One region of the Pantoea sp. Lij88 genome, then DNA from elsewhere that is predicted to be linked to it. Evidence: predicted binding sites of a transcription regulator. Region 1 holds the regulator's gene; each other region holds the start of a gene.

Region 1 (4,642 bases):
TACCGCCTGTGCAGAGAAACCGCAGCTAGGCAGTTTCGGGGAACCTTTCATGTACAGCAGGATCGGGTTTTCTGCGATCTGGCGCTGAATTTTTTCTACAGTACTCATAATTGCCTTCCTTAATTCGTCACTTCGTGTTTGTTTATTGTAGCGACTTCGCAGCGTGACTGAAAATGAGATTTTGACCGCTGCCCGATTAAATCGCCATCATTGTTAAGTCCTGCTTCGGGACGCCTGATTTCCTGTTTATTAACAGCTGGTAACAGTTTAATAATTCGTAATAATTTCGTTGATATAAGACGCTGAAAATGTTCATTTTCAGCGCGATTGCGTGGGTTGCAAAGATTAATATTAAAAGGCATTACAGTTTTTAAACGAACTGGACTAGAATGGCCTGGGCGCTGATCCTGGATCAGATTAATCTCAACTTTGTCGCGGTGCGTAGTGGCCCTGACAACTTAACTAATCAACGGACTATGCGTTTAATCATTACGCTTTTCATGCTGGCCTTTGCGCAACTGTTTTTCAACGTCGCTGCTGCTTCCCCGCACGCGCCGGTGAACGTCAGTTCGCATAAAGCAGAAAAAAAGAGTGCGCGCGACGATGAGCGCCGCAAGCGTCGCCAGGTAAAAACGGTGACCAAAAAAACTCGCCTCAGCCCTGTTCAAAAACTCAAAACTAAAAAACAGAAAAAAGTCGAACTCACTGCTAAACAGACGCCTGCTAAGAAGACCTCGCTCAAAACCGCCCGTATCAGCAAAACAAAAGAAAAAAATAAAGAGAAGAAACGCTATGGTCATCAGCGCCAGCTGAAAACGGCTGAGGTTATCGCCAGCGAGCCAGGCACCATTAAGATGAGTAAATCCCACCGTCAGCGCTATCAGAAGGCCCGTGAAACCGCGATGACCAAGCTGATGGGCCAGTTGGGTAAACCGTATCAGTGGGGCGGCACCTCACCTCACACCGGTTTTGATTGCAGTGGTCTGGTCTGGTACGCCTATAAAGATCTGGTGAAGTTTAAGATCCCACGTACCGCTAACGAGATGTATCACCTGCGTGACGCGGCACCCATCAAGCGTGAGTCACTGGAGAAAGGCGATCTGGTCTTCTTCCGTATTAATGGTCGCGGTACTGCGGACCACGTCGGCGTATACCTTGGCGATGGCAAGTTTATTCAGTCGCCACGTACCGGAAAAGATATTCAGATCAGCGCATTAGGGGAAGATTACTGGCAGCGCCACTACATTGGTGCCCGTCGGGTGATGACGCCGAAAACCATACGCTGAGCAGCAGAACAGTCAGAAAAAGCCGGGATAATCCCGGCTTTTTTGTTAGTGCAGAATGGCGGTAAAACTAAAGGCCACAATCATCAGCAGACAGCCCGCAGTGGTCATTAACGCCAGTTTAAGATCGGTACTCATTACATGCTCCTTAGTCACACAATTTGTAGGGTTATGGCATTTTCCCACACGACCCGGTAAAAATCTCGTTTTATCCGTCCAGCCTTGTTAGAATCCCGCCTTTGTTGCGCAACGCGCGCAACTCTGATTCCGTTTGCGCATCTTTTAAGGCGTTTATTCTCCGCCAGCGGCCTGTTTACCGACCAGAAAAGCTGCATTTTTGCGGAAAAATCCCTGAGCAGACGCAAACGTTTAACACTACGCTTATCAAAGATTTAGATAAGCACTGGAGTCCGATTTTCATGGCAACAATCAAAGATGTGGCGAAACGCGCCGGCGTCTCAACGACCACCGTTTCGCACGTCATCAATAAAACCCGCTTTGTCGCTGAAGAGACGCGCAACGCGGTCTGGCAGGCGATCAAGGAACTGCACTACTCGCCGAGCGCCGTGGCGCGCAGCCTGAAAGTGAACCACACCAAAACGCTGGGCCTGCTTGCCACCTCCAGCGAAGCACCCTATTTCGCTGAAATTATTGAAGCGGTTGAAAATCACTGTTTTGACAAAGGCTATACGCTGATTCTGGGTAATGCGCACAACGATCTGCAAAAGCAGCGTGCCTACCTCAGCATGATGGCGCAGAAGCGCGTCGATGGTCTGCTGGTGATGTGCTCTGAATATCCGGACGACCTGTTGCAGATGCTGGAAGAGAACCGCAATATCCCGATGGTGGTGATGGACTGGGGCGAGTCGCGCGCCGACTTCACCGACACGGTGCTGGATAATGCCTTCCAGGGCGGCTATCTGGCGGGACGCTATCTGATTGAACGTGGACACCGTGATATTGGTGCTATCCCCGGCCAGATGGAGCGCAATACCGGTGGCGGACGCCATGCCGGTTTCCTGAAAGCGCTGGAAGAAGCGGGTATCCAGCCGCGTGCCGAGTGGATTGTGCAGGGTGACTTTGAGCCGGAATCGGGCTATCAGGCGATGCAGCAGATCCTGTCGCAGAAACAGCGCCCGACGGCGGTGTTCTGCGGCGGTGACATCATGGCGATGGGCGCGATTTGCGCCGCTGACGAGATGGGGTTACGCGTCCCGCAGGATATTTCGGTGATCGGTTATGACAATGTGCGCAACGCCCGCTATTTCGCACCCGCCCTGACGACCGTACATCAGCCTAAAGCTCAGCTGGGGGAAAAAGCGCTGGATATGCTGCTGGACCGCATCACCAGTAAGCGTGAAATTTCACAAACGATCGAAGTCCATCCCACGCTGATTGAACGTCGTTCTGTGGCTGATGGTCCGTTCCGCGACTATCGCCGTTAATCCTCGCTTAACCACTCCTGATTAAGCGTTTGCGCATCACCCAGATAGCTGAGTAACCAGCCTGTCGCCGGTGATGCGCGATCCTCGGCCCAGCTGACGCAGCAGGGGCTATCCGGGAACGCCACCGGCAGTGTCAGTTCAACCAGATCGCCGCTGTCGAGCAGCGGTCTGGCAAGATGACCCGGTACCATCGCCACACACAATCCCGCCTGCACGCACTCCAGACCGGTCTGCCATTCCGGCACCACCAGCCTGCGCTGGTTATCCAGCGTCCACGTCATACGGCGCGGCAGCGCTCGCGAGGTATCTTCCAGCACCAGTGATGGCCAGCTTCGCAGCGTGTCATCATCGATCTGGCTCGCCTGCGTCAGTGGATGATCGGGCGCGACCACGCAGCGCCAGTTGAGGGTGCCCATATCCCGAAACGCAAAACGCCCGCCCACCGGAATCGCCTGGGTGGCCCCAATCGCCACTTCCACCCGGCCATCGGCCAGCGCATCCCAGACGCCATTAAATACCTCATAGCTGATGATCAGTTCCATATCGGGGAAGTGACGATAGAAATCTTTGACCAGTTGCCGGGTGCGCTGAGGTTTGGCGATACGGTCAACGGCAATACTGAGCTGCCCGCGCCAGCCGTTGGCCAGTTGCTGACACTGACGCCGGGTGGCAAGCATTTTTTTGATGACGCTTCGGCCTTCCCGGACAAAATGCTCACCCGCCGGCGTCAGCACCACTTCACGATGTTGACGCTCAAACAGCGGCACCGCCAGCCAGTTTTCCAGCTGGCGCACGGTGTAGCTGATGGCAGAAGGCACCCGATGTAGCTCCTGCGCGGCAGCGCTGAAGCTGCCCCCACGCGCAACCGCGTCAACCACCTCTAATGCATATTCAGACCACATAATCTGCCTTCAAAAATTTTAACAGCAATCGGCAAATATTACCGTTTCACAGCAGCAAACGCACCTTTTACACTCTGCCGCGTTTATCCTGCAAAAATGAGAATGAGATGTTGTCGAACAAAGGATTCATGCCCTACCTTGCCCTGCTGAGCATGCTCGGCTTTTTAGCCACGGATATGTACCTGCCCGCCTTTGGTGCGATGCAGCAAACCTTTAATACCTCACCCGGTCTGATCAGCGCCAGTATGAGTCTCTTTCTGGGAGGCTTCGCCGTGGGTCAGCTTTTCTGGGGACCGCTTTCCGATCGCATTGGCCGCAAGCCAGTACTGCTGGCCGGACTGGCTATGTTTGGTATCGGCTGCGCGGGCATGCTGTGGGTGAATGATATTTATCTGATGCTGGCGCTACGGTTTGTTCAGGCGATTGGTGTCTGTGCTGCGGCCGTGAGCTGGCAGGCGCTGGTAGTGGATCGCTACCCTGCCGCACGCGCCAACAAAGTCTTCGCCACCATTATGCCGCTGGTTGCGCTCTCTCCGGCGCTGGCGCCGTTGCTGGGTGCCTGGCTGATTGGCCACTTCCACTGGCGTTCGATTTTCCTGGTACTGACCCTGATTGCGGTAGCGCTGATTCTGACCACGCTGCGTCTGCCCACCGTTCGCAAAGCCGCCGGCGACAAAAAGGCGCAGCCGGGCTTCTTTACGCTGCTGAAATCTCGGGTCTACAGCGGCAACGTGCTGATCTACTCCGCCTGTTCCGCCAGTTTCTTTGCCTGGCTGACCGGCTCGCCATTTATTCTGGCGGACCTGGGGCTCTCACCCGCCGATATCGGCCTGAGCTATGTCCCACAGACTCTTGCCTTTTTAATCGGCGGATTCGGCTGTCGCGCCCTGCTTAACCGCTTCAACGGTGCTCAGTTGCTTCCCTGGCTGCTGGGCGTCTACAGCCTGAGCATTCTGGCGCTGTTTGCTGTTGCGCTTGCAGGCAGCAGCACGCTGGTGAGCCTGATGGTTCC
Region 2 (4,642 bases), 1.4 Mb from region 1:
CTGATTCTGACCGCGCGCGACACGGTGGCGCAGCGCATCCAGGGCCTCGACAGCGGTGCGGACGACTACCTGCTTAAACCATTCGATTTACAGGAAGTCATGGCCCGAATGCGCGCCATCACCCGACGCAGCCACGGCGCAGCAGACTCGGTGCTGGGTAGCGGCGATGTCCAGCTGGATATGATGACCCGTGAAGTACTCTACAAAGGCCAGCGCGAGCAGCTTACGGCGCGTGAATATGCCCTGCTCTACGCCCTGCTGGAGCGGCCAGGTGCCATTCTGTCGCGCGAGCAGCTGGAAAACCGTATCTATGGCTGGGGCGATGAAGTCAGCAGCAATGCGGTGGATGTGCTGATCCACGGGATGCGTCGCAAGCTGGACAACGATGTCATCCGCAACGTGCGCGGGCTGGGCTGGCGGGTACCGGCGATATGAAACCGTTCCGCTTTATGCGCTCACTGCGCAACAAACTTCTCTCTACGCTGCTGATCATTCACCTGCTGATGATCGGCGGCGTCACCTGGTATTTCTTCAGCTGCTACGGCGATATGGTCGGCACCATGAAGGACGATCAGCTGGCAAAAATCGCTGATGCCTGGTCCACCAATAAACAGATGCCCGCCCTGATGCCGATGCTTATTGCGCCGGACAAGGCGAAGAGCGCTTTTGTGGTTCAGCTATGGGACGATCAGGGCCAGTTGCGGGCCAGCTCATGGCCGGAGTTACAGGCGCCGCTGCAAAACCAGCGCGGCTATCATGATGTGCATATCGGTCAGTGCGACGACTGTGAGTGGCGCATCTACACCCGGCCCGGCATGCCTGGCAGCGAGATCAAAACCATCCAGGTCATGCACAACCTCAGCTACATGAAGGCCTCGATGGTCAAGCGGGCGCTGTCGGCGATCATTCCGATGATCCTGATGATGCCGCTGTCACTGCTGGTGATCTGGCTGGTGGTGCGCAAGATCACCCGGGATCTGCAGGTCGCTTCGCGTCAGATTGCGGCGCAGGAGACGCATCATCCGCACAATGTCTCACCGGAAGGTTTACCGGATGAGATCCTGCCGCTGGTAGCCGCCTACAACTCGCTGCTGAATAAGCTGCGGGAAGCCTGGTCGTCGCAGCGTCAGTTCCTGGAAGATGCCGCGCATGAGCTGCGCACGCCGGTAACGGCGGTGACGTTGCAGCTGGAAAACCTGCGTCAGCACATCCAGCCGGGCGAAGCGAGCCGGCAGTTCAGCCAGCTGGAGGCGGGCGTCACCCGCACCCGTCATCTGGTGACGCAGCTACTCAATGTCTCGCGTCAGGATGACCAGAGCGTGGTGGCCAGCGTTGAGCATATTGACCTGGAAGATCTGCTGAAAGAGAGCATTGAGCAGCTGATGGTGGTGGCGGATAAACGCGGCATCGATATCGGCTTTAACGGCTCCACGCAGTACCGTCTGCAGGCCAGCCGCTCCGAGCTGCGCAGCCTGTTCGATAACCTGATTGGGAACGCCATGTTACACACGCCGGAAGGCAGCCTGGTCGATGTGCTGCTGCATCGGGTTGCGGGCAGGACCGTAGTCGATATTGTCGATAACGGTCCGGGCATGCCGGAATCCTTTATCGAGCGCGCGTTTGATCGCTTTACCCGTTCCCCGGACGTTAAAGCCCAGGGCAGCGGGCTGGGATTATCGATTGTGCGAAACGTCGCACAGAAACATCAGATTCACGTCGCCCTTTCCAATTGCCTGACGCCACAGGGTGCTATTTGTGGTTTGCAGGTCCGCGTCACCCTTCCCTGATCCCGGCCGTTTGATCACGAACCAGACAACGTAAACGGTTGCCTGGTTCCGTTCGATCCACGTCGTTATTGTGAAGTACGTCACATTTTAGCTGAATTGTAATGCAACACTTTTTGACAAACGTGAGCAAAATCTATTTTCTATCGATCTGTTACAGGCACGCTACGCGGGCTGAAGAACTGGCTGTTATTTGCTGTGAAACCCTCATTCCCATCTAGGGACCGATTTCTCTCTGACTGCGTCTGCTGTGCGGCGGTCAAAAGCATGTGGCTGATAATAATGAAATATAAAACGTTGATAGCAGGTGCCGTGCTGGCATGTTCATTGAGTGGTGCTGCGCAGGCCGCTGAAAGCGACCCGCAGTATGTCTCCGACTGGTGGCATCAGAGCGTGAACGTGGTAGGCAGCTACCATACGCGTTTCGGACCGCAGTTTAACAACGACGTTTATCTGGAATATGAGGCGTTTGCGAAGAAAGACTGGTTCGATTTCTACGGCTATCTCGACGTGCCTAACTTCTTCGGCGTGGGCAACAGCAATGCCAACGGCGTGTTCGACCACGGTTCACCGATGTTTATGGAGATTGAGCCGCGCTTCTCTATCGACAAACTGACCGGCACCAGCCTGGCCTTTGGTCCGTTCAAGGAGTGGTATTTCGCTAACAACTACATCTACGATATGGGCCGCAACAGCGATAACCGCCAGAACACCTGGTACATGGGTCTGGGCACCGATATCGATACGCACAGCGATGTCGGCCTGTCGCTGAACGTCTACGCCAAATACCAGTGGGAAAACTATGGCGCAGCGAACGAAAACAGCTGGGATGGCTATCGCTTCAAGGTGAAATACTTCGTGCCAATCACCACGCTGTGGGGCGGTAATCTGGGCTATGTGGGCTTCACCAACTTCGACTGGGGTTCTGACCTCAACGAAAAAGGCGGTTCATCACGCACCAGCAACTCCATCGCTTCCAGCCACATTCTGTCACTGGGTTACGATCACTGGCACTTCTCTGCGGTGGCGCGTTATTTCCACAACGGCGGACAGTGGGCGGATGGTCAGGAACTGAACTTCGGTAAAGGTCCATTTGAAGTGAAATCGACTGGCTGGGGTTACTACCTGGTGGCGGGTTATAACTTCTGATGGTTGCGGGCGGTTGCAACAACCGCCCGTTTAGCAGGAACGCTGGCTCAGGACATCACGCATCAGGGCCAGCTTTTCAGCTGCAGGCTTATCAGATAAGCGCTGCATCTGCCCCGCTTTTAGTTCTGCGGCTTCTCAACGTTGATGCGCCACGGAATGCCGAACTTATCAATGAACATCGCGAATCCGTTCGACCAGAACGTCTCCTGCCACTCCGTTGTCACCTTGCCGCCTGCCGACAATTTCTCAAACCACGCTTTGCCCTTTTCGACATCATTGGTGGACAGGCTGACCGCATAACCGGCATGTTCAGACGCTGGCGGCTTCTCAGTATTGCCGTCGCTCAGCATCAGCTCACCGTCACCGATACGCAGTTGCGCATGCATAATCTTTTCTGGCGGCTGCGGCGCGGCAGACTGATCGCCAACCTGCTCACCCTGATCCGGCATATCACCGAATTTCATTTTAGAGAGCAGCTCTCCCCCGGTCGCCTGCAGGTAAAAGTCGATAGCCTCTTCGCAACGGCCATAGAGAAACAGATAAGGACTGACTTGCATCGTAACCTCTATTTGTCGGGTGGATTTATTACAGTACCTTAAGAGTGTAGACGATCGAGTTTACTCCCTGATTTCACTGACAATAACGGCGGAAAAGTTGTGCCATATAACTGCTCATCGGGGTCAGCGTGGTGTCTTTGCGCTGAATCAGATAGAAGATGGCTTTCGGCAGAGGGTCATCGAGCGCCAGCGCCACCAGCGATCGGCCCAGAATCGGATCATCAATCACGTCGACCGACAGAATGCTGATGAAATCGCTTTGCGCCACCAGGCTGGTGCAGGCCATAAAGGTTTCACAGGTCACCACGATTTTGGGTGCCATGCCGCGCTCGCCAAACAGATCGTGCAGCAGACGGTAATAGCTGCCTTTCGGGGTTGGCATCGTCCAGTCCGCCTGCTGTAACTCCGCCAGAGAACGGGCCTTTTCCAGCGGGTGGCCTTTGCGCACCACCACTTTGTACTCGCGCTCCATTACCCTTTCATACATCAGCTCCTGATCGAGATGGCTCTGATCGTAGGTATTGATGGTGAAATCGAGCGCGCCCTGACGCAGTTCATGCACCATCGACACCAGCTGACCTTCGACGATGCGCACCTTCACCAGCGGGTATTCGCGATGAAACTGGTTTATCACCTGCGGCATGATAGTGCGCGCCACGCTGCCACCCACTCCGATGTTCACCTGACCGCCGCCCAGCCCCAGACGCTGCTGGATATCCTCTTCAGCGACCCGCAGCTCCGCCAGCACCAGGCTGGCATGACGAAAAAAGTTATCACCGATATCGGTCAGCACGACGCCCTGCTGACGGCGGATAAACAGCTTTGCGCCCAGCTCGCGCTCCAGCTCCTGAATCGCTTTGGTTAACGCCGGTTGCGACAGCCCGGAAAGACGGCTTGCCGCCCGGATACTGCCCTGGCGCGCCACGTCAGTGAAGGCGCGCAGCTGATGAAGCTTAAGATTGGCAGACATAATTTTGCGATAACCGTTGTTTATCAGTCACAAGATATTCGCATCTTATGCCGCCCAGTACCATTGTGTAGATTCGAAGCAGTGCATAAAAAATCAACAATGAGGAGAGAGCCGATGAACCCCCTTTCAGACCACGTCAGCGCCCTGCTGCCACAGCTGCAGCAGTGGCGTCGCGACTTCCA
Region 3 (4,642 bases), 1.8 Mb from region 1:
GGTACTGATGCTCTGCATCGACGTGCCGCTGTTTACCGCCAACCTGGTGAAAATCTTCTCCGGTGGCTGGCTGCCGCTCTGTCTCGGCCTGGTGATGTTTGTCATTATGACGACATGGAAAAGCGAACGTTTCCGCCTGCTGCGCCGTATGCACGAACATGGCAACTCCCTGGAAGCGATGATCGCATCACTGGAGAAATCGCCACCGGTTCGCGTGCCGGGCACGGCGGTGTATATGTCGCGTGCGCTGAATGTGATTCCGTTTGCCATGCTGCATAACCTGAAGCACAACAAGGTGTTGCATGAGCGGGTCGTGCTGCTGACGTTGCGGACTGAGGATGCGCCTTACGTGCATAATGTACGTCGCGTCACGATTGAGCAGCTGTCGCCGACGTTCTGGCGCGTGGTGGCGAGCTACGGCTGGCGCGAAACGCCAAACGTCGAGGAGATCTTCCACCGCTGCGGGCTGGAAGGACTCAACTGCCGCATGATGGAGACGTCGTTCTTTATGTCGCATGAGTCGCTGATTATCGGCAAACGGCCGTGGTATCTGCGCCTGCGCGGCAAACTCTTCCTGGCGCTGCAGCGCAATGCGCTCCGCGCGCCAGACCAGTTTGAGATCCCGCCAAACCGGGTGATTGAGCTGGGTACTCAGGTCGAGATTTGATCTGCAGCGCCCGCCTTACGGGGCGGGCGCTGACCAGCGCAGCGTGACGCATAATCCGCCGCCGGGTCGCTGGCTGAAGCTAACCTGCATCCCGTGCAGCTGGGCGATGTTGCGAACGATCGATAATCCCAGCCCGCTACCGCTCTTCTCCTGACCTGGCGGCCGCCAGAAACGCTCACCAAGCCGTTGCAGATCCGCTGTACTCAGTCCCTCGCCGTTATCCTCCACCGACAGGCTATTGGCCTGCAAACGCACATCCACTTCGCTGCCCGCGGGCGTGTAGCGGATGGCGTTATCCAGCAGATTTCGCACCAGCAGAGACAGTAATAGCGGATGCCCCTGAATCTGCGGATCGGTCTCCGCGTGCAGCCGCAGCGTTACACCGTTTTTATCCGCCAGCGGCAGCTGTGCGACGAGCGTCTCCTGCACCGTGCGTTTCAGCGCTACCGGTTCGAAGGCGCTGCGCGCATCATCGGCCTCAACCCGCGAGAGCGTCAGCAGCTGATCCACCAGCCGCGTTGCGCGGGCAATGCCGGCATCCAGTTGCTGCAGCGCATGGGTTCGCATCACTTCATCATCCGCAGTCAGCTGGATCACTTCGCTTTGCACCTGCAGCGCGGCCAGCGGACTACGCAGCTCATGCGCGGCATCGGAGGTAAAGCGCCGTTCACGCTGCATCATGGCGCTGATGCGGCTGAACAGACCATTGAGCGCGACCATCAGCGGTTGTACCTCTTTCGGCACGCGGTCTGCCTGCAGCGGCGTATCGTCATCGGGCGCGCGCTGCGCCAGCTGCCGGGCCAGCGTTTTCAGCGGCCGCAGTTCAGACCAGACCAGCCCGATCAGCAGCAGCAACATAAAAGGCAGCGCGATCAGCCAGGGCAGCACGCTGGCTTTCATCACATCCCGCGTCATGTCGTCACGGTATTCCGACTCCTGACCCACCACCACCCGAAACTGCTTATCGGGCGTTGTCAGCCAGACAAACCGCCAGCGATCGTCATCATTGGTGAGCTGACCCTCATGAAATCCCTGATAGTCAGCTTCAAATGGCAGATAGCGGCCATTATCGCCATCATTCATCACCTGCCTGCCGTCCCGCGTGAAGACAGCAAAGGCCAGCGCATCATCATCCTGTTCGCCGCGATGATGGCGCAGCATCTCTTTGGTTTTTGGCAGCGTGGGGGTGTTCAGTGAGGAGAAATCCAGCGTCAGCAGGCGCTTCGCCAGCAGCATCTGCTGGGTATCAAAGAGCTCATCCAGGGTTTCACGCGTCTGATACCAGGCACTGATACTGGCGCTGGCCCAGCAGAGGCCGAGCAGCAGCACAAAACCGATGCCCAGCCGCAGAAACAGACTCATTGATCGCATCCGGCTTCCCCCAGGGTATAACCGACGCCGTGCAGCGTGCGGATAAACGCGCTGCCCAGCTTTTTACGCAGATGATGGATGTGAACTTCTACCGCGTTGCTGGAGACGTCGGCATCCCAGCTGTAGAGTTTCTCTTCCAGCTGGCTGCGCGTCAGCACCCGGCCCGGGTTGCGCATAAAGAGTTCCAGCAGCGCCAGTTCACGGCTTTTCAGCTCAATCGTCTCACCCTCGCGCATCACACTGTGGCTGCCGGGGATCAGCACCACGTTACCGTGACGGAGTTCGGGCTGCAGCTGGCCGTGGCGGCGGCGGATCAGCGCCTGTAAGCGAGCGGCCACTTCGGTTAAGGCAAAGGGCTTACACAGATAGTCATCGGCTCCAAGCTGAAGCCCTTCGACCCGCTGATCGAGCGCATCGCGGGCGGTCAGTATCAGTACCGGCACATCGTTGCCCTCCTGTCGCCACTGCCGCAGGATATCGAGTCCATCCCGCTCAGGCAGCGAGAGATCCAGAATCACCGCGTCCCACGGCGCGGCCTCCAGCGCGTTAAAGCCCGACTCACCCGAGGTAAACCAGTCAACGCTGAAGCCCAGTTTACTCAGCCCGGCTTTGATACCGTCGCCAATTAAGCGATCGTCTTCAATCAGTAAAATACGCATCACGTCTCCCTGTTCCGATAGCGCTTTATACGAAGCAACTTCCCCACTGTACAGCTGATTTCGGCGAAAATGGCTTATTTTTACCGCTTAAGAAGCTGTTAAGAACTCTATGGTCAACTGGACGTATTCAAACCGAAAACACCACTGAGAAAGGGGTACACCATGAAAAAGCACGCTGCAATTCTGGCCGTCGTTATGCTGGCTTCCGCCCCGGTTTTCGCTGCACAGCAGGGCGGATTTGTTGATCCCAGCGCGCCAGCCGCACAGACGCAGTCAGCAACCGGTCAGGGCGGCTTCAGTGCCGATCACACCAGTGTGGTGACCGTGAAGCAGGCTGAAGAGATGAAAGATGACAGCTGGATTACCGTGCGCGGCAAGCTGGAGAAACAGACCGGCAAGGAAGATTATCTGTTCCGCGACCAGACCGGCACCATGAAAGTCGAAATCGACCACAAGCACTGGAACGGGCAGACCATCACACCTAAAGATAACGTTGAGCTGACGGGTGAGCTGGATAAAGATTTCAACAGCATTGAGTTAGACGTTAAGCAGGTTAAAAAGCTGCCTTAATCTTTTCCTTCAGGGCTGCATTTGCGGCCCTTTTTTTCATCCCCTCTCCCGCCTTAATGCAAATTTCCCCCGGCATGAGCGAAACGTTTCGATGACGATCACAGATTTCTTCTTTGCCCGTTGAGTTGATGGCGGCTTTTCATACACTCCTGACAGCGAAACGTTTCGCTGTGGAGTGAAAAGATGAAAAAAGGTCGCTTGTTAAACGCTGAACTCTCTCATGTGATTGCCCGCCTGGGACACACGGATACGCTGACGATTGCTGATGCAGGCTTGCCCATTCCGGCAGGACCGCAGCGTATCGACTTAGCGCTCACGCCGGGTACGCCCGATTTTATGCAGGTGGTGAATGCTGTCGCACTGGAGATGCAGGTAGAGAGCGCCCTGATCGCGGAGGAGATTAAGCAGCATAATCCGCAACTTCATAGTGCGCTTGTCGCCGTGCTCGAAGCCTTGCAACAGCACCAGGGGAATAGCATCACCATCAGCTACACCAGTCATGAACAATTCAAACAACAAACGCAGCGTAGTCAGGCGGTCATTCGCAGCGGAGAGTGTTCTCCGTTTGCGAATGTCATCCTCAGCGCCGGTGTGACCTTCTGAGGCCGCTATGCAACCTTTACTGCAACTCGACGGCATTGAGAAATCCTTTCCGGGTGTGAAGGCCCTTAAGGGTGCGTCGCTGAATGTCCGGGCAGGACGCGTGATGGCGCTGGTGGGCGAGAACGGCGCAGGCAAGTCCACCATGATGAAAGTGCTGACCGGGATCTACCAGTATGATGCCGGTACGCTGCGCTGGCTCGGCAAAGAGACCCGTTTCAGTGGGCCGAAAGCGTCTCAGGAAGCGGGCATTGGCATCATCCATCAGGAACTGAACCTGATCCCTCAGTTAACCGTGGCGGAGAATATTTTTCTCGGTCGTGAATATGTCGGCCGTTTTGGCCGTATCCAGTGGCCGCGTATGTATGCCGAAGCGGATGCACTGCTTAAACGGCTTAATCTGCGCTTCAACAGCCACAAGCTGGTAGGGGATTTATCGATTGGCGATCAGCAGATGGTCGAAATCGCCAAAGTCCTGAGTTTTGAGTCGCAGGTCATCATCATGGATGAACCAACTGATGCGCTGACCGATACCGAAACGCTATCGCTGTTCCGGGTGATCAACGAACTGAAAGTGCAGGGCTGCGGCATCGTCTATATCTCGCATCGCATGAAAGAGATCTTTGAGATCTGCGATGACGTCACGGTATTCCGCGACGGCCAGTTTATTGCTGAGCGTCCGGTGAGTGAGCTGACCGAAGAGAGCCTGATCGAGATGATGGTCGGACGTAAGCTGGAAGATCAATATCCCCATATCGATCAGGCGCCAGGCGAC
Region 4 (4,642 bases), 730 kb from region 1:
ACTGAAGGCGGACCAGCGCTGGATCAGCGTGGATAACTCAGAAGATGCGCTGGGCCGTTCGATGCAGCGCGCGCAGCAGTTCCTGCTGCTCTCGGCCCTGCTGACGCTCATGCTGGCGATTGCCGCCGTAGCGGTCGCCATGAGTCACTACTGCCGCAGCCGCTACGATTTGGTGGCGGTGCTGAAAACCCTGGGCGCGACGCATGGCGCGTTGCAGCGGTTGATCATCGGTCAGTGGCTGGCGGTACTGCTGCTGGCGGCGATTGCCGGAGGCATTGTGGGGCAGGGCGTGGAAGCGATCCTGATGGCGATGCTGAAACCCGTATTGCCTGCCAGCTTACCGGCGGCCAGCGTCTGGCCGTGGATCTGGGCGGTAGGGTCGCTGTTTGTGATTTCGCTGCTGGTTGGTCTGCGGCCCTATCGTCTGCTGCTGGCAACCCAGCCGCTGCGGGTGCTGCGGCGCGATGCGGTGGCGAACCTCTGGCCGCTGAAGTTCTATATTCCGGTAATGATCGTTGTGGTGGTGGCGCTGTTAGCGCTGCTGGTCGGCGGCAGTAAAATGCTCTGGGCGCTGCTGGCGGGGGTGATGGTGCTGGCGGGATTACTGGCGTTACTCGGCTGGGGAACCCTGCTGCTGTTACGTCGGCTGGTGGTGCGCAATCTGGCGCTGCGTCTGGCGATCAACCGGCTGCTGCGCCAGCCCGGCATGACGCTGAGCCAGCTCGCAGCCTTCTCGCTGTCGTTTATGTTGCTGGCGCTGCTGCTGGTGATGCGTGGCGATCTGCTGGATCGCTGGCAGCAGCAGTTACCGGCGGATAGCCCGAACTTCTTCCTGCTCAACATGACGGCGGATCAGGTGCCGCAGGTGCGTGATTTTCTGCAGGCGCACCAGATTAAACCCGAAACCTTTTATCCGATTGCGCGGGTACGGCTCAGTGAACTCAACGGGAAACCGGCCGATCCGAAACTGGATAATGCCCTCAACCGCGAGCTGAACCTGACGGCGCTGGCCGATCGCCCGGATCACAATCCGCTGGTGGCTGGCAGCTGGCCGCCAAAAGCGGGTGAAGTCTCGATGGAGGTGGAGCTGGCGGACCGTCTGGGGCTGAAACTCGGCGATACCCTGACGTTCGACGGCGATACGCAGACGTTCAGCGCCCGTATCACCAGCCTGCGTAAAGTGGACTGGGAAAGCCTGAAGCCGAATTTCTTCTTTATCTTCCCGCCGGGTGCACTCGACAGCCAGCCGCAGACCTGGCTCACCAGCTTCCGCATGAAGGCGAATCCTGTTCTGCTGGCGCAGCTGAACCGCGCTTTTCCGGCGCTAAGTCTGCTGGATATCGGCAGCATTATGCAGCAAATCGGTCAGGTACTGACGCAGGTCAGCCGGGCGCTGGAGATCATGGTGGTACTGGTCACCGCCTGTGGTGTGTTACTGCTGCTGGCGCAGATTCAGGTCGGGATGCGTCAGAGACGGCAGGAGCTGGTGGTCTATCGCACGCTGGGCGCGGGCAAACGCCTGCTGCGCACCACGCTGTGGTGTGAGTTTGCGCTGCTCGGCGTGGTCTCCGGCGTGGCGGCCGCAATGGGAGCAGAAGCGGCGCTGTGGGGATTACAGACTAAGATTTTCGACTTCCCATGGCAGCCAGACTGGACATTATGGCTGGCGTTGCCGTTGTGCGGCGCACTGCTGTTATCGCTGTGTGGCGGCTGGCTGGGAATCCGGTTACTGAAAGGGAAGGCGCTGTTCAGGAAGTTTGATGCGGCATAAGGCAGGGCTGAAATAAGGCGGCACGAAGCCGCCTTTGATCTTTATTCAGACCGCACCCGCAAGCGGTAACGGGAAACTACAGCTTTTCAACGGCCCACGCGATGCCGCTGGCGTACTCTTCCGGCAGCTGTGGCACCAGCGCATTCAGCGCCGCTTTCAGCCGCTCTGCATCGCTGTCGGTCAGATTGAGGTGGCCCACTTTACGACCCGGACGCACCTCTTTGTCATACCAGTGCAGATGCACCAGCGGCTGTTGCAGCCAGCTGAGATTCACGTCGGTGCCAATCAGATTCACCATTACCGATGGCGCAAACACCACCGGCTGCGGCAAAGCCAGGCCCAGAATGGCGCGGAGATGCAGCTCAAACTGGCTGATCGACGCACCGTTTTGCGTCCAGTGACCACTGTTGTGCACACGCGGTGCCAGCTCATTGATCAGCAGTCCGGCTGGCGTAACGAAGCACTCCATCGCCATCACGCCCACGTAATTCAGCGCCTGCATGATCGCGCTCAGCATCGATTCGGCCTGCTGCTGCTGGGCCTGATCCGCCTGCGGCTGTGCCACGCTGGTGCGCAGAATGCCGTCCTGATGCAGGTTATGCGTCAGCGGATAGAACACCACCGAGCCATCGTGGCCGCGCGCGCCGACCAGTGACACTTCACCGGAAAAATTGATGCCCTGCTCAACGATGCATTCGCCGTAACAGGCATCCGGCAGCTGGTGCGTTTCATCAGCACGCAGACGCCACTGACCCCGCCCGTCGTAACCGCCGGTGCGGCTTTTCACAATCGCCAGTTCGCCCAGTGATGCAAACACTGCGGGCCATTCGCTTTTGTCCGCCAGCAACTGCCACGGCGCGGTGGCAAGCCCCAGCTGATCCAGCAGCTGTTTCTGTGTCAGACGATCGGCCAGACGCGGGAAAATATCCCGGTTAACAAAGGCCGGATGGCTCGCCAGTTCGCGCGTCAGCGCGGTTTCCGGCCAGCGTTCGATTTCGGCGGTGATCACGCTATCGGCGATCGGCAGGGCAGCAGGATCGGCATCCAGGCCCACCGGATACACCGCGATACCCAGCGGTTCCCCCGCCTGGCGCAGCATTCGGCCTAACTGGCCGTTACCCAGTACGCAAACCGGCTTCATGCATCCACCCGCGGATCGGGATGGTTCAGCACCTCATCGGTCTGGCTCTGACGCCAGTTATTCAGGCGTGACGCCAGCGCGCTGTCATGCAGCGCCAGAATCTGCGCCGCCAGCAACGCGGCATTGGCTGCGCCCGCCTTGCCAATCGCCAGCGTCCCGACCGGAATACCGCGCGGCATCTGCACAATCGAATAGAGGCTATCGACGCCGCTCAGGGCTGCGCTCTGAACCGGCACACCCAGCACCGGGACCAGCGTTTTGGCCGCCAGCATACCCGGCAGATGGGCTGCGCCACCTGCGCCAGCAATAATCACCTGGAAACCGTTACCGGCTGCCGTTTCGGCGAAGCTGAACAGTTTATCCGGGGTGCGGTGTGCAGAGACCACTTCAACATGAAAAGGGACGTCCAGGCTGGAGAGGATTTCAGCGGCGAACTGCATGGTGGCCCAGTCACTTCTGGAACCCATAACAATGGCGATGCGGGCCGGGGCGTTCGATGACATGCGGTCAACTCCTGTGAATAAACAAACAGACCTGGCCGGGCGGACAGGTTTTGAAGGGCACCGAGAATAGCATGAGAAGCACGCAAGGAAAACGGTTGCGTCGGGCTAACGTCGGGGAGATAACCGCAGATTAAAAGTCGAAATGGATGAGCTGAATGCCGCTGGCGTCGAGCTGAATCATGGAACCCCGGCTGTGCCAGGCACCCAGCACCGCGCGTTGCGCCGTTTCACCCTGCAGGCTCAGCGTATGAATCGCCGGGCGATGGGTATGGCCGTGGATCAGCAGCGGCACCTGCTGGCGCAGCATGGCGGCGGCCACCGCATCCTGGTTTACATCCATGATGAGCCGGGATTTGTGCTGATTGGCCTGTTTACTGTCGGCGCGCATCCGGGCGGCGATGCGTTTGCGTATCCACAACGGCAGCGCCAGGAACAGTCGCTGGATCCAGGGATTGTGCACTTTGGCACGAAAGCGCAGATAACCCGCATCGTCCGTGCAGAGCGTATCGCCGTGCATGATCAGCAGCCGATGGCCGTAGAGCGTCAGCACCTGCTCTTCCGGCAGCAGCGTCATACCGCTGGCGCGCGCAAAGCGTCGGCCAATCAGGAAGTCGCGATTGCCATGAATGAAGTAAACCGGAACCGGCAGGGCGCGCAGGGCGCTGGCAATCTGCTGATGCAGCGGATTGGGATCATCGTCGCCAATCCAGGCTTCAAACAGATCGCCGAGAATATAGAGCGCGTCGCAATGGGGCGCTTCGCGCTGTAAAAAATGCAGAAAACCGGCGGTAATCGCCGGTTCTTCCTGACACAGATGGAGATCTGCGATAAACAGCGTGCGCGACATTACTCGCTGACGGTCACTTTCTGGATAACGACGTCATCTTTTGGCACATCCTGGTGCATGCCGCTGCGGCCGGTAGAAACCGCTTTGATCTTCTCGACTACATCCATGCCTTCAACCACTTCAGCGAATACGCAGTAGCCCCAGCCCTGAACGCTTTCGTCACGGAAGTTCAGGAAGTCGTTATCAGCTACGTTGATGAAGAACTGTGCGGTCGCAGAGTGCGGCGCAGAGGTACGTGCCATTGCCAGCGTACCTTTGGTGTTTTTCAGGCCGTTGCTTGCTTCGTTCTGAATTTCGGCTTTGGTTTCTTTCTGCTTCATGCCCGGCTCGAAGCCGCCGCCCTGAATCATAAAGCCGTTGATTACGCGGTGGAAAATGGT

What was found. Region 1 encodes PurR, which represses purine synthesis genes. Its sites were predicted from a motif close to CANGCAAACGTTTGCNTG; they were not measured.
Region 2: PU624_RS20945 (nucleoside-specific channel-forming protein Tsx) is a predicted target of PurR. The motif match lies at 1,815-1,832, and genes of this name have one in related genera.
Region 3: rbsD (D-ribose pyranase) is a predicted target of PurR. The motif match lies at 3,421-3,438, and genes of this name have one in related genera.
Region 4: purE (5-(carboxyamino)imidazole ribonucleotide mutase) is a predicted target of PurR. The motif match lies at 3,500-3,517, and genes of this name have one in related genera.

What each region holds. Positions count from the first base shown of each region.
Region 1 covers NZ_CP118269.1:2,243,021-2,247,662, forward strand. Annotated here, with positions in the region: gene PU624_RS14260 (Grx4 family monothiol glutaredoxin) at 1-111, opposite strand, end outside; gene PU624_RS14265 (C40 family peptidase) at 477-1,286, shown strand; gene cydH (cytochrome bd-I oxidase subunit CydH) at 1,332-1,421, opposite strand; gene purR (HTH-type transcriptional repressor PurR) at 1,703-2,728, shown strand; gene punR (DNA-binding transcriptional activator PunR) at 2,725-3,630, opposite strand; gene punC (purine nucleoside transporter PunC) at 3,738-4,642, shown strand, end outside.
Region 2 covers NZ_CP118269.1:3,646,931-3,651,572, forward strand. Annotated here, with positions in the region: gene PU624_RS20935 (response regulator) at 1-435, shown strand, start outside; gene PU624_RS20940 (sensor histidine kinase) at 432-1,787, shown strand; gene PU624_RS20945 (nucleoside-specific channel-forming protein Tsx) at 2,067-2,933, shown strand; gene yjdN (VOC family metalloprotein YjdN) at 3,053-3,490, opposite strand; gene PU624_RS20955 (LysR family transcriptional regulator) at 3,564-4,460, opposite strand; gene PU624_RS20960 (amidohydrolase) at 4,575-4,642, shown strand, end outside.
Region 3 covers NZ_CP118269.1:67,801-72,442, forward strand. Annotated here, with positions in the region: gene kup (low affinity potassium transporter Kup) at 1-667, shown strand, start outside; gene qseC (quorum sensing histidine kinase QseC) at 683-2,038, opposite strand; gene qseB (quorum sensing response regulator transcription factor QseB) at 2,026-2,697, opposite strand; gene PU624_RS04180 (YgiW/YdeI family stress tolerance OB fold protein) at 2,860-3,267, shown strand; gene rbsD (D-ribose pyranase) at 3,451-3,870, shown strand; gene rbsA (ribose ABC transporter ATP-binding protein RbsA) at 3,878-4,642, shown strand, end outside.
Region 4 covers NZ_CP118269.1:2,976,059-2,980,700, reverse strand. Annotated here, with positions in the region: gene ybbP (putative ABC transporter permease subunit YbbP) at 1-1,771, shown strand, start outside; gene purK (5-(carboxyamino)imidazole ribonucleotide synthase) at 1,848-2,912, opposite strand; gene purE (5-(carboxyamino)imidazole ribonucleotide mutase) at 2,909-3,415, opposite strand; gene lpxH (UDP-2,3-diacylglucosamine diphosphatase) at 3,546-4,262, opposite strand; gene ppiB (peptidylprolyl isomerase B) at 4,262-4,642, opposite strand, start outside.